Regions from separate parts of the Paenibacillus sp. cl130 genome, predicted to be linked through region 2. Evidence: riboswitches for the same ligand, from Rfam matches in the RefSeq annotation. Region 2 holds a riboswitch; each other region holds the start of a gene.
What was found. A riboswitch is a leader RNA that binds a small molecule or an ion and turns the genes downstream of it on or off. The one in region 2 is predicted to bind cyclic di-AMP.
Positions count from the first base shown of each region.

Region 1 (4,913 bases), on a different contig from region 2:
TTTATGTCTTATGTGACGCAATATTATAGTGACAACCCAGCAGTGCCGCAGGAAATATTGCTGCCGGATTCTCCTAAGCTGATGCAGGCAGAACAGGTCAATGTCTATCAACCGGTTGCGGCAGAAACTGCACTCCACAGTGCACCTACAGCCGATGTTACCGGACAGACAGATGAGAAAGCGATACAAACGGAGACAGAGCATTCTGCTGACTCACTGCTGGTGGCTGAAGAACGAGTAGCTTATGCAGTAGCAACGAATCAAGGTCAAGTTGGTGACCAAGATGCAGAGATAAAGGAAACAGAAACCCAACTATCCGGTGGACTGGAGGACCCAGCTACGGCGGCTCTCGCTCTGGCTGAATGGTTGGATGTTAAGGTACTTGTACCGCAGCGTGGACTGAAAAAGCAAATGACAGGCATGGCGACGGAAAATGCACGTGTTGCTTTGGATGAGAAGTTTAAGCTGATCGAGCGGGATGAGGAACGGACATCCAAAGCTGCAAGCAATCTCGGACGTGCCATTGGGCTGGATAGCTTGCACCGGGTGGAGGCGTTTGATAACTCCAACATCCAGGGTTCCGATCCAGTCTCCGCCATGATCGTGTTTATTGATGGCAAGCCTGCCAAGAAGGAGTATCGAAAATATAAGATCCGTTCTGTGCAGGGACCCGATGATTATGAAACGATGCGTGAGGTTATTCGGCGTAGATATGAACGTGTGCTTAAGGAAAATCTGGAACGTCCCGACTTGATCGTTGTGGATGGTGGACGTGGACAAATTAAGGCGGCGACCGATGTACTGCAAAATGAGCTGGGTTTGTTCATTCCTGTGTGTGGTCTGGTGAAGGATGCCAAACATAGAACTTCCCAACTATTAGTGGGAGAGTCCTCTGAGGCCGTGACACTTGCACGCAATAGCGAAGAATTTTATCTGCTGCAACGGATTCAGGACGAGGTTCACCGTTTTGCCATCACGTTCCACCGCGAGCAACGCGGCAAATCTATGGTGACTTCTCGGTTGGACTCTATTCCAGGCATCGGCGAGAAACGGCGTAAGTTACTGCTCAAGCATTTTGGATCACTCAAAAAAATAAGAGAGGCCAGCATCGAAGAATTCCGGCCTCTCTCTATTGGGGATAAGCTTGCGCGTCAGATTATAGCTGCCCTTCGGGAGGAGGAGTCGTAGAATACGGCTCCTCTTTTTTAATAGGTTCAAACATAATTCGATTTGGCTTTTTAGGACTAAACCAATAAATGATGTAACCCACAATGGCTGGAAGTAAGATCCAGAATAGACCAGCGATCACATTCACAGTGTCTCCCAGACTCATTACACTAAGCCCCATTAGAATGCTGTCAAAAATAACGTGGCTGAACATGGCGGCAATAAAACCGTAACGCAGGAACACAAAACTGAACAGCAAACCAAGAAAAGTCAGCTCAATAGGTCTGGAAATCACCGGATAGATCGGATAAAGTGTATGTCCCAGTGCCCAAATCAGCGTGGTGATCAGACAAGCAACAAAAGTGTTTTTCACTATTTTTTTGACCATCGGAATACCAAACAGACGGTAGACAGTCTCTTCTCCAATACCTGCCATCCAGGCCATAATCGGCAGTAACCATGGATAAGCCATATTGTAAGGGGATTGCGTGGCATCTGTTGTGGAGAATGTATTAAATGTGCGCTCCAGTATAAAGAATAAGATGGATTGTACCCCGAGTAAAATAAAGGCCCACAAGTAGCCAACATACATACTGCGAAGCACATACAGCCCGTAGCCCGGCTCTTTCGCACGCGGCCATGCATTCAGTCCAACCTGACGCATAAGTCCGTCACCGCCGACCAAGGAGAAGTAGAGCGCTACTGCCATGAAGAAGGTAACACCAATCTGGAACACCATAAGAAATATAAGCATGCCCTTACCGCCTGCTTCTGCTTGCAATAAAGGCAGCATGTTCATTGTCCCAGCTATACTTGCAATAAAGTATATAACGGACAGAACAATGCCGCGTACAAATGAAGTATGTCGTCGGGTGAGTGACGCATACACAATGGCAAGAACACCCAGCACAAAGCTAAATAGGGCATAACCCGCATAGGTCATCCAATTCGCCCAAAATGTTTGCTTTTCGATATAATCGGTATAGGACGACGGGGCCGAAAAGCTTTGAGAGAAGGAGCGAACATCACCGTCTTCGAAAGTAAAAGCCAATGTAAGTACCGAGGCGCCGATTTTTTTATCGTCTACGGTATACTTTAATCCACCTTCTTTTTCAGTGGTGGCGAGCTTCAAGTCCGACGGCTTAAAACCAAAGCGCTTAACCCATACTGCGGCCGCCTGCTCCTTGGCTTCAAGCGTCATGCCGTCCTCAGCTACACGTATAAGCCTGTTACGTGCTTCTTCATCCGTAGAAATATCAGCCTGTGTGTAATTGGTACTGGAGGTGATCCGTTTAAAGCTAACGACCTTCCCAGTGGATAAATCCACATGAATTTGCAGTTTGCTTTTCGCTGAGGATTCAGGCAGATCAACCCGAAAGGTTTCGTAAGGGTAATTTTTCTTCCATGTACGGTCGTACTGTTGAAGCAGTTTTTCTCTAGATAAATAACCGTACAAATCTGTTTCGGCCTGATAGGTCACGACAGGCTCCCCTGGCTGTGATTCAGTATAGCCCAACTCGGAGCGGGCAAAGTCCAATGCGTGTATGACCGCTTCTTGTTTGCTGATGACCTTTGCGTTCATTACTGATTCTGGACTCGGATTGCTAAGCGAGGGAATAAGCAATTGAAAGATAAAAAAGCAAATCAGGCCAATCCCGCCCAGCAAGCCTAATTTTTTGAAGTTGGCCGTGAGCACGACCGGTTTCCCGATAGGATTCATGAGTTTCCTCCTTAATCTGTAAATAAGAACATCCATTAAAGATATCATACTGCACAGGTTCCCGCCAACAGACCAGCGATATTCATGAAAATAGAGTGAAAGCACTTTAAAGTTCCAATAAAATAAGATAAGCTGCGATTAAACGATGCCCATTCGCAAAATAAAGCCAATTTCACGTTTTTTCGGCGAAATCGGTTTTGTGATCTGGATATAGAAGGATTATAATCTTGAGGCAATGCCTATAAAATACATAGGTAATGATATACAGTTGAGCCGAATTTCTATGAGAAAACGGGGGAACCATGTTACTGGGGTGAATTTTACAGCCGATCCTGCTGGATTGGATGTGTAAATAGGGCATACTGTGCTGCCCGAATCCGTCAGCTAACCTCGTAGGCTATGAGCAGGAACCAAGTCAGGCACTCGGTTTTCCGGTGTCTATTTTTGTGTGTATAAAAGTGTTTGGATTGGTTAGACCGCTGCGGGTGCAGATTATTCTTCCGATTGCTGTTATCCCCGGATTTTTTGATTGTATAACCCCTTTAATGGTTAAAATCCGGAGATAAAGGCAAACGCTTCGCTTCTTCAGAACAATTCTGCTTCCTTCGCTGCTGCCCGCCAATAGCACAGGGGGCAGAGTAGTGCTTGACATGCATTCTTCCTGTATTCAGGGAATGCTAATTATAGTTACTAAAGGTTTGGAAAAATCAAAAAAATTAGGGGCAACGACGATCGGAAGATCAAATGGAACGCGTAGCGGGCTTACACCGTATTAAATCACTGTTTTTATAGTTTTAAGGATTAGGAGAGAAGTGATGAATAGATGAATCCCAATGCAAGCTGGCTCCGGCTTTCTCCACCGCAGATATTCGTTGCGGGCTTTGCCATTATCATTCTAATAGGTAGTTTATTGTTAATGCTGCCGATCTCCAATACAACAGGAAAGCCACTTGCGTTTATAGACGCTTTGTTTACTGCCGCTTCCGCGACCTGTGTTACAGGGCTTGTCGTAAAGGATACGGGGACCTTTTTTACAACCTTTGGTCAAGTTGTTATCGCTGCGCTCATTCAGATCGGCGGCCTGGGCTTTATGACTATGGCTACCTTGATCGCGCTGGTGTTCAAACGTCGGATTTCCTTACGGGAGCGCCTCATTTTACAGGAAGCGATGAATCAGACCTCTGTCGAAGGAATTGTCGGATTGATTCGTAAGGTGCTGCTGTACTCGCTGGTCATTGAGGGCGTATGTGCTGCAATATTTGCGATTCGCTGGTCGTTTGATATGCCTGTAGGCAGGGCGATTTATTTTGGGATTTGGCATGCCATCTCCATGTTTAACAATGCTGGTTTTGACTTATTCGGGCACTTTCGCAGCCTGACAGGTTATGTATATGATCCGATTGTTAATTTTACAGCTATGTTCCTGATTATTTCAGGCGGCATTGGTTTTGTAGTGATGTCGGATCTGGCAGAATATCGCAAGCGCAAGAGACTGTCCTTGCATACTAAGGTGGTACTCAGCATGACGGGCGCTATGATTGTAGTCGGCACGCTCGTGATTTTTGTATTTGAGTTTACGAATCCAAAGACTCTTGGCTCGCTTGATTGGGGGGGGAAACTGCTGGGATCTTTATTCCAGTCCGTAACCCCTCGTACCGCAGGTGCCAATACACTGGACATTGCAGGCTTGCGGCAGGCTACGCAGTTTTTTATCATCATACTCATGTTTATCGGGGCTTCTCCTGGCTCTACTGGAGGCGGGATTAAGACCACAACATTCGCGCTGCTCATTGGAGCCGTGATTTCGATGCTACGGGGGCGTGAAGATATTGTACTGTTCAAGTACCGACTTGCGCAGGGACGAATTTACAAGGCTTTGACCATTACACTGCTGGGGTTGCTGTTCGTGATCGGGGTGACCATGATTTTGTCGGCAACCGAAGATCATCATTTTCTGATGATCTTGTTTGAGACGGTGTCTGCGTTTGGTACGGTGGGGCTGTCGATGGGGCTTACACCTGATTTG
Region 1 is NZ_FOYG01000006.1:256,480-261,392, reverse strand. It holds gene uvrC (excinuclease ABC subunit UvrC) at 1-1,188, shown strand, start outside; gene BM358_RS17925 (CPBP family intramembrane glutamic endopeptidase) at 1,157-2,887, opposite strand; cyclic di-AMP (ydaO/yuaA leader) riboswitch at 3,149-3,301, shown strand; gene BM358_RS17915 (TrkH family potassium uptake protein) at 3,711-4,913, shown strand, end outside.
Region 1: it holds a riboswitch for cyclic di-AMP, as region 2 does, so the genes downstream of both, BM358_RS17915 (TrkH family potassium uptake protein) here and BM358_RS25065 (C40 family peptidase) in region 2, are expected to answer to the same signal.

Region 2 (4,913 bases):
CGGTCAATGATGACCGGAGACATGCTGTTCAGGTCGATTGAGCCTGCGCCGAAACCCTTATGTTTACTCTTGCCACTGACAATGTTCAGTGCAATCTGTTTTTTGCCGTCCGGCTGATTTTCACTCATGCGTCACTAGACCTCCATTTTCCGTCTTCACACTCATTCTACACTATAAATATTTTAACTAATAATCTCCTGAAAGCAAACATATACATGCTGTAGATGCTTGTCAACGGGAGGTATCCATTGTATGACCCCAGCACGCACTAAAATCGTTTTATTGTCTACACTAGCCCTCGGTCTCCTCGCAGGGACGTTATGGTTTGCCTGGCAGCCCCAATCGCAATCAGACCCGCAGTCCATAGGCCAACCACTATACGGCTCCCTGTCTGAGTCTGCGCTTGCCCCAAATATGGGCATGCCTCTAGGGGCAAACATCCTGCCTGACCTGCCCAAGAACCCTCCACAGCCCGCTACAGAAATCCTCAGCAAACGGGTGGTAGAGTACCACATTGATGTGTCTCTGGAAAAAGGACAGGTTTTGCGAGGCACTGAGACACTGACCTGGAGGCATCCGGGCAAGAAAACCGTGAATGATCTGTATCTTCATCTATACCCGAATGCCTTCTCTTCCATGGAAACCACCTTTATGAAGGAATCCGGTGGAAAGCTGCGCGGAGACACCATGCCCAAAGACGGCTTTGGCTCCATGACGCTGACTGAACTAAAAACAGAAGACGGTTTATCTCTCATGCACCGCATCCAATATGTGCAGCCAGATGACGGTAACGCAGGCGACCGTTCGCTCATGAAGGTGCGTCTACCCAAGCCGGTACGAGGTGGCGAAGAAATCACATTATATATGAAGTTTGAGGTAAAACTGCCCGCCATCTTCGCTCGTATGGGTGCGACAGATGATTTTGTAATGGCAGGACAGTGGTTCCCGAAGCTCAGCGTCTACGAGACTGCAGGACAACGTGGACGCGCCGAGGAGGGCTGGAACCTCCACCAGTATCATGGTAACTCCGAGTTTTATGCCGATTTTGGAATTTACAGCGTACGGATTCGGGTGCCTGAAACTCATATCGTAGCAGCGACCGGATTTCCCACCCGTGGTGCCGTCCGACAGAACGGCCAAAAAATATATCAATTTTATGCCGATGATGTACACGATTTTGCCTGGTCCGCTTCACCCAACTTTGTAACCGTAGAAGAACCCTTTTCTTCTGCTGAAGTCCCTGGTGTCAAAATCAAGCTCTACCTTGACCCGTCGCACAAGGAGCTCAAAGGGCGCTATATGAGCGCAGCGAAGGCCGCTCTTTCGTACTACAGCAAATGGTACGGGCCTTATCCATATTCCACCCTATCCATCGTGGTTCCACCCAAATCAGGCAATGGAGCCGGCGGTATGGAGTATCCGACACTCATCACAGCCGCTGCTGCGGGTAATCTAAATCCTGGCTATAGTCTGGAACGAACATTAGTTCATGAGATTGGACATCAATATTTCTACGGAATGGTAGCCAATAACGAATTTGAGGAGCCGTGGCTGGATGAAGGCTTCACCTCCTATGCAGAGGAGCGGCTTATGGAGCAAGAATATGGGCTTACCCCCAACTTGCCATTACAATCGGGACAGATAGCCTCCCCACAGCCGCTAAACCGCGAGTCATGGAAGTACGGCTCGGCTGCTGAGTACGCGCAAAACGCCTACTCTCGAGGCAAGCTGGTACTACGGGGCATTGAACGTCAGGTGGGTATGAAAAAAATGGATCGGATTATGCGGACCTACGTCCAGACGTACCGATTCAAGCATCCATCCTCCCAGGATTTTCAACGTATCGTGGAGAGAGCCACCGGACGCTCATGGAGCCACTATTTTGAACAGTATGTATATGACGGCCAGATGGCGGACTTTTCGGTGGATCATATCACGAACCACAAGCTGGAGAATGGATATGAAGCAGTCGTGACGGTCAGCAAAAAAGGGGCGGATTATCCCAAGATCCCTGTCCAATTTACCTTCAAGGATGGTACCACGATATTCAAGGCTTGGGACGGCGCAGGCAAAAGCACAACTTTTCGGATCAAAAGTACTTCTCCCGTTTCCTATGTAACCCTTGATCCTCTATATACCATTGCACTGGAGAACAAGCACATTAACAATAGCCTAAAAGCCGAATTGGACGAAAAGCAACAAACCCGTTGGAATGTAAGTGTAACCAAGCTGTTAGAAACACTGCTTGGAAGTCTGTCATGGTGAGGTGTCTATAGATGCGGACTGTTATAAAAGAGGGCTGGGCGCTGGTGCGCATACGATTCTATATCGTTATCATTTTATTTCTGTATCGACTACTGTGGGGGGTGTTTCTCTATCGGCTGGTGCAGTCTGCCGTTATCCCGCTACTGCTCCGTTATCCTGATCAGGGTCAAAACGAGCTGGGACAGACCTTGTTTTGGATGGAGAGCCAGATTGCTCTGATGGACAGCCGGGAAGTACATGTGTATTTGTGGATACTACTAGGGGCGACTGTACTACGCATACTGATCACTCCCTTCATTAGAGCCGGAATATATCAAAGCCTGCATACCGATGCGACTGAACCGCAAAGCCTGTCCTTTTTCAAGGGTATGAAACGCCATGGCATGTCGTCGCTGTTGTATTACATCATCGAGTTGGGACTGCTGCTGCTTCCCGCCATTTGGGTAGTACCGAGACTCTACCCTATTGTAGCAGGAGCACTTCAATCTTCCTCTTATCTGCTGCATTTGTTGCCCTATGTCATGGGATGGATGGCATACGGATGGTTCATTCGGCAGTGCATCCTGTATATGCAACTGGGGACTGTCGGTGGTCACGCCATACTATCGTCCCTGCTCGCCTTCTTTCGCCAGCTCCTTCCAGCTGTCGGTATATCTCTTTTGCTTGGTGCTTGTGTGCTGCTGGTCTTCGGTCTATTTGGCACCGTGGCGATGATTTGGACTGGCATGCTGGCGCTCATTCTCCAGCAATCGTATCATTTTGTTACTAGTCTGGTCAGGCTGTGGCATATCAGTTCGCAGTACAGACTATGGCATACCGATATCTCCAGTAGAAGTTAAGCCCTGCCTTTATGTTTTTTACTTCATTTCCGTCTGTCGAAAAATCTTGATTCATATCCGCGCAAACGACACATAACTGAATACTGTTAACAACATCTGTTCCTTGGACATTAGGAGCAGATTTTTTTTGTAACTTTTTGCAATGAAACATTTGCCAAAGCCAGCCGTCTTTGTTACAATAATCGCAGTGAACTGATAGTAACAACTTTGTAATCTTTATTGTAACCTTTATCTCAAAAATAACGTTATTGTGAATACTGCTCTCCAAGGTGCACATCTTAAGTTAAGCCTAATTCCTGGCACCTAGGAAGCGGGGGAACCAGTTTGGGTGAATTGATCTCGCAACAGAGTGGTCATAGGGGAACCTTCTACCGAATCCTTAAGCTAACCTCGCAGGCATTGGAAGGGGTATATTTTTTTTGAAGAAGAAGCTAACGATCGCAGCTATGGGTCTTGCCATTGCCTTTACATCTTTTACATTCGGTGGCGGCAGTGCATATGCAGACTCTAAGATGGACCAGGTCATTCAAGATGCCAAAGGAACGAGCTACAGAAGCGGAGGCACTACACTCGAGGGATTCGATTGCTCCGGCTTCACAATGTATGTATTCAACAAACTGGGAATTAAACTTCCGCATCAATCCGGATCACAATTCAAAATGGGATCTTCTGTATCCCGCGATGAAATGAGACCTGGAGACCTGGTGTTCTTCAACACCACAGGAAGAGGCATTTCCCATGTAGGTATCTTCGTAGGTGAAGGGAAATTTGCCCACTCCTCGACTTCACGTGGTGTAGTAGTTAGCTCACTGAACGAAAATTATTACGCTAACCGCTATGTCGGTGCAAAAAGAATTATGAGCACAGACGCTTACCATTCTGTAGCTTCAGAAATTCCTGATGACGACAACGTAGAATAACTAACGCACAGCAAGCTAACCCTAGCCGCAATTTGATTCTGGCCGGAATCGAATTGCGGTTTTTTATGTCCACAACATCAGCAATTATTATCATTACTGACGAACTGAAGCCTCAAAAGGTTTCAATTTTAGCGAACATCGTCGGTTTTACCGTCAGCGCTGGGGGAGCATATGAGCAGTAATTCCTTCTTATTGAATGTATACCCGACTTGAGTATGAAATAAACACGCTTGCCATTCCCCTGCAACTTGTCTACAATCTGTTGTTAATGATTGAAGTACCTGTAAAAGGAGGATGGAACACATGCCGGCCTCAATATCCAACTATCGGATCGTACCGATGGACGAGCATCAAGCGGCTGCAATCTGTGAGTGGCGCTATGACCCACCTTATAATATATACGGTTGGCTCCCCTGGGAACAAATGAAGGCGCTTGAAGTCGAATTTGGAAGTCCCACGCTTCGTCAAGAGCAATATGTTGCCGTACTGGATGAAGAGAATAAGCTGACGGGATTTGCTCAATATTTTCCTATGATCGGTGTGACCCGGCTAGGTCTTGGAATGCATCCTGAAAGATGCGGACATGGCAAAGGCGCTGATTTTGTCCGTGCCATTGCAGAGGAAGCCCAACGACGCAACCCGAAGAATGAAATTGATCTAGAGGTACTCACTTGGAATGGGCGCGCTATCCGGGCTTACAAGGCGGCTGGATTTGAGCTTACAGATACCTATGAACGCCAGACTCCCGATGGCAAAAAACCGTTTTTTTGTATGGTATATCGTCCCGAGCACCAAACCCAGGTTCTATGATAAAAGCGCCTTCGGCATACAACCGCGATGTTGTATAGCGAAGGCGCTTTTATCATCATACGACAGATCATTACAAGCT
Region 2 is NZ_FOYG01000014.1:16,352-21,264, reverse strand. It holds gene BM358_RS25080 (YwhD family protein) at 1-128, opposite strand, end outside; gene BM358_RS25075 (M1 family metallopeptidase) at 253-2,265, shown strand; gene BM358_RS25070 (hypothetical protein) at 2,277-3,104, shown strand; cyclic di-AMP (ydaO/yuaA leader) riboswitch at 3,381-3,518, shown strand; gene BM358_RS25065 (C40 family peptidase) at 3,524-4,024, shown strand; gene BM358_RS25060 (GNAT family N-acetyltransferase) at 4,328-4,834, shown strand; gene BM358_RS25055 (4a-hydroxytetrahydrobiopterin dehydratase) at 4,913-4,913, opposite strand, start outside.

Region 3 (4,913 bases), on a different contig from region 2:
AAGATCGGAGCACAAAAGGGAAGTATTCAGGAAGAGATTGCTCAAAAAGTGCCCAATGCCTCTGTAACTTCACTGGATAAAATATCTGACCTGGTACTCCAGCTGCGGACCCAGCGTGTGAACGCTGTCGTGATCGAAGATACGGTTGCTAAAGGATACACGTTAGACGGTACCGTAACCCTTGCCAAGGCTGTGCCTGAGGATGCGGGAGCAGAAACAGCTGTAGGTATCCGTAAAGGGAATGCAGAATTGCTTGCTTCTGTAAATAAAACGTTGGCTCGCCTGAAAGCAGACGGGTCGATTGAGAAGTTTTCCACGGAAGCGAGTGCACTTTCTGCGGATCGTCAGGTTTCTTCTAATAACATTGTAGATATTTTTTGGAAATACCGCAGTTTATACGCTACGGGTATCGGCTACACCTTGTTGCTGTCTGCGCTCGGAGTACTGTTCGGATTCATCATTGGTCTGATCATATCCTTGCTACGTATGAGTGGAGTACGCATCATTGAGTGGTTAGGTACCACTTATGTAGAGATACTGCGTGGCACACCTATGCTGGTGCAACTCATGATTATTCACTACGGGGTTGCTTTGACGCTGGGTGTCAATTTTACTCCACTCCAGTCTGGTATAATCACATTGTCTCTGAATAGCTCGGCATATCTGGCTGAAATTTTCCGTGCAGGTATCCAGGCAGTAGACCGTGGACAGATGGAGGCTGCCCGTTCATTGGGTATGGGACGAGGCAAAGCTATGCGTCATGTCATTTTGCCGCAAGCGTTTAAATCTATTTTGCCTGCTATCGGTAATGAGTTTATTACGATCATTAAAGAATCATCCATTATTTCGACCATTGGGATGGTGGATATTATGTATCAGGCCCAGGTCATTAAGAACATTACCTACGAAGGATTAAGTCCGTTCGTAATCGCAGCCGCTATTTATTTTGTAATGACATTCAGCTTGTCTAAGCTGCTGGGTTTATGGGAAAGGAAGTTGAGAGCCAGTGATCACCGTTAAACAACTGCGTAAATCGTTCGGCAAGAATGAGATTTTAAAAGGCATTGATATAGATATCGCCAAAGGTGAAGTCGTCGTCATCATCGGTCCCAGCGGTTCGGGGAAGAGTACGTTTTTGCGTTGTATGAATCTGCTAGAACAGCCTACGGACGGGGAGATTTTGTTTGAGGGCGAGCCGATTACAGCTCGTGGTCATAATATTAATGTAACCCGGGAGAAGATGGGGATGGTGTTCCAGCATTTTAATCTGTTCCCGCATAAAACAGTGTTGCAGAACCTGACGCTTGCACCAACGCAGGTTAGAAGACAGTCAGGGAAGGAAGCGGAAAAAATTGCGCTAGAACTCCTGCGTACCGTAGGGCTTGAGGATAAGAAGAATACCTATCCGAACCAGCTATCCGGTGGTCAGAAGCAACGTATTGCGATTGCGCGTGCTTTGGCCATGCAGCCGCACGTAATGCTGTTCGATGAGCCGACTTCTGCATTGGACCCTGAAATGGTTGGAGAGGTTCTGGATGTAATGAAGAAGCTCGCCGAAGGCGGCATGACCATGGTAATCGTGACGCATGAAATGGGCTTTGCCCGCGAGGTAGGCGATCGAATCATCTTTATGGATAACGGTCAAATTGTGGAACAAGGTACACCAGAGCAGGTATTTGGTACTCCAAGCCATGATCGCACCCGTGATTTTCTTGCCAAAGTATTGTAAGAAAGTGCTGATATGAGCTATAAAAAAGCCCTCCGTTTGACGGAGGGCTTTTTCTTTTTTTGTCACCATTTCACCATATTTTCGTAACAAATATCGATTTCTTGGTGACAAAATTGTAACGAGTATAGTATGATGTTCAAGGTTCCCAACATTTTCATGCAGATAAGGTTACAAAATTGTGATATTATGCAGTAAGCCAAAACTTACCGGGACAGCATGCGATTATGACAAACGCTGAATGCTGGGCCCAAACTATGGGAAGTGCGGGGGACGTAACAACGGCAGTCTTTCCGAAACGTCATAAGACGATATGGAATATGCCTAGGGGTGAATTGCATAAGCATAGGGCTTCTCCTGAGTCCGAATCCGACAGCTAACTTCGCAGGCATAACAGAGGAGGTACATATCTTTGAAACATCTAAAACATATTGGTAAAACGATGAAATTTGCGGTACTTGCCGCAGCTATTGCAGGGCTGGCACAGACAGCTGGAATAGCCGATGCTGCTTCGCTTCACACTGCCAAAGAGGGCGATACCTTCTTTTTGCTTGCTCAACGTTATGGAGTATCGGTAGAAGAGCTAACGCAGGCAAACCCAAACATTGCCTCCAACAATATATATGCAGGTCTGCAAATTAAGGTACCTGGTGAAAAAAGTGTGAAGGCAGCTTCGGATTCGAAGCCGCAGCTTCTTACGGAGAAAGCACCAGCGAATGAGGGGCCAACGATTGAAGCGTGGGGCAAAACATTCAACTATAGCAAAATAGTTGACGTTAAGGCTTCTGCGTATTCTGCCGCAGCCGATGAGAATGGTAAATGGGGAGCAGTGGACTACTACGGTAATCCGCTTAAACTAGGTACAATTGCGGTAGACCCGAACGTCATTCCGATGGGCACGAAAGTGCTGGTTACAGGCTATTCCCACCCAGGTTTGCCGGATCATTCTTTTGTAGCTGTCGCTCGCGATCAGGGCAGCGCCATTACAGGAAAACGGATTGATATCTTTATTCCTGGCAACAAATCATTTGTGAACGACTTTGGATTTCAAAATGTGAAGTTGTACGTTATTGATAAATAGCATTATACCTATATACGGTTTAATTAAACATAATATATATTATGTAAACTTAATGCCTGTATCCTACCGCATATAACTAGGTCAGACTCTTATCAGGTCCTATCCATAAAAAAGGCTGTCTTGACGAGCAGAAAAATTCTGCTGGTAAGACAGCCTTTTTACGTTGCTTTAGCTTGTAGCTCAATCCTAAACATATGGTTATTTCTGTTCCGATGTGTGGAGTAGCCGGGGGACTGTGACAAATTTGTAGCCCTTAGCTTTTAGAGAGTGAATTAGACCCGGCAGAGCTTGAACAGTGCCTTGCAAGTTGGAACTTTGACCTCCACCTGCGTGCATTAAAATAATAGAGCCAGGCCCAGTAGCTGGGATCACATTGCGCTGAATTTGTGTTTTACTTAGTCCCTTCCAGTCGAGAGAGTCTACATTCCAATTGACAATCATGTAGCCATGACGACGTGCCCACTGGATTTGAGGCTCCGTGATTTCACCGTAGGGTGGACGAATCAACTTGGGGCGAAAACCTGCGCTGGCTTGTAAAATACGTTCTGTTTTTGTAATCTGGTTGCGAAAGCGTTCTGGTGTGGCCTTCCTAAAATCCGGATGAGTATAGGAATGGTTTCCTATAGCATGGCCTTCACGGATAATACGGCGTATGATCCCAGGATGCTTTTCCGCACGGTGACCGACGATGAAAAATGTAGCTTTGATGCCGTTGGCGTGTAATACGTCCAAAACCTGCGGCGTATACCTAGAATCGGGCACATCATCAAAGGTTAGGGCAATTTGGCGGGTGTGTGGGCCGCACATTTTAAAAATGTCCGCATGTTTTTTTCGCAGCATTGCTAATGTAGGAGTTGCTCGATCTATGCTCTGTTGTACAGAAGAAGCAACAGTTGCTTCCTTGGGATGGGGCGTTCCGATGTTGGGAGGCGCATCCGCGTGAACGGGTAAACTTGAAAATGCTAGTAACAGTGCCAAGCCTGGCAACACTCCCCTGTACGGCATATGTATCCCCCCTTTCCGTGCAGTGATACCTAGTGGTGCTCTCGACTATTATGTACCTGTCCTATTAAAAATATGCTGGTTACCAAGTTCGGCTCATAAACGACTGGAAAGAAGTCCACGATGAAACGATTATCAATGAAGATGATGGAGCTAAACGTACATATTCTCTTAAACATGACCGAAAACAGGAGCATTTTCGCAAGTTTTAGCCTTACAACGAATTCGGTATACCGTGACAGCTGGTGTATAATGGGGATGCAATTCATAATTATACAGACATGGAATTGAAGGAAGGATGGATAAAAGTGACCGACTTGTTTACTCCTTATCAATTAAAGGGGCTTTCTTTAAAAAATCGGATTGTCATGCCCCCGATGTGCCAATACAGCGTGGAGGCCAAGGACGGAAATCCAACGGATTGGCATCATGTCCATTATGTGAGCCGGGCAGTAGGAGGCACTGGACTTATTATTGTGGAAATGACAGCGGTCCATCCAGATGGACGTATTACAGATCGTGATTTGGGTATTTGGAGTGACGAACATATTCCTGCATATCGTAAGATTGTAGAGGAAGTTCACAAGTATGGTGCCAAAATTGGCATTCAACTAGGCCACGCTGGACGCAAGGCTGAAGATGCTGAGCAACCTGTGGGTCCTTCCTCGATTCCTTTTAGCGAACGCTTTAAAGAGCCGCACGCCTTAAAGACAGCTGAAGTCAGGGAACTGGTTCAGGCATACAAAGAAGGCGCGCGCCGCGCGGTGGAAGCAGGTTTTGACACGGTCGAGATACATGGCGCTCACGGATATCTGATCCATCAATTTCATTCGCCTTTAACAAATGCCAGAGAAGATGAATATGGGCAGGATTTGTCACTGTTCGGTGTTGAGGTCATACATGCTGTTAAAGAGGTTCTTCCTGCTGATATGCCTGTGCTTATGCGGATATCTGCCAAAGAATACGTCGAGGATGGATATAATGTGGAATACATAACAGGCGTAGGGGAACGATATCGTGATGCGGGTGTGGACATTTTCCATATCTCTTCTGGTGGTGAGGGTCCGATTGGTTCTGGCGGAGGCCCGTCTGCGCGTGCCGGCT
Region 3 is NZ_FOYG01000003.1:627,982-632,894, reverse strand. It holds gene BM358_RS11940 (ABC transporter substrate-binding protein/permease) at 1-1,020, shown strand, start outside; gene BM358_RS11935 (amino acid ABC transporter ATP-binding protein) at 1,007-1,729, shown strand; cyclic di-AMP (ydaO/yuaA leader) riboswitch at 1,964-2,132, shown strand; gene BM358_RS11930 (3D domain-containing protein) at 2,139-2,807, shown strand; gene BM358_RS11925 (polysaccharide deacetylase family protein) at 3,006-3,812, opposite strand; gene BM358_RS11920 (NADH:flavin oxidoreductase/NADH oxidase) at 4,118-4,913, shown strand, end outside.
Region 3: it holds a riboswitch for cyclic di-AMP, as region 2 does, so the genes downstream of both, BM358_RS11930 (3D domain-containing protein) here and BM358_RS25065 (C40 family peptidase) in region 2, are expected to answer to the same signal.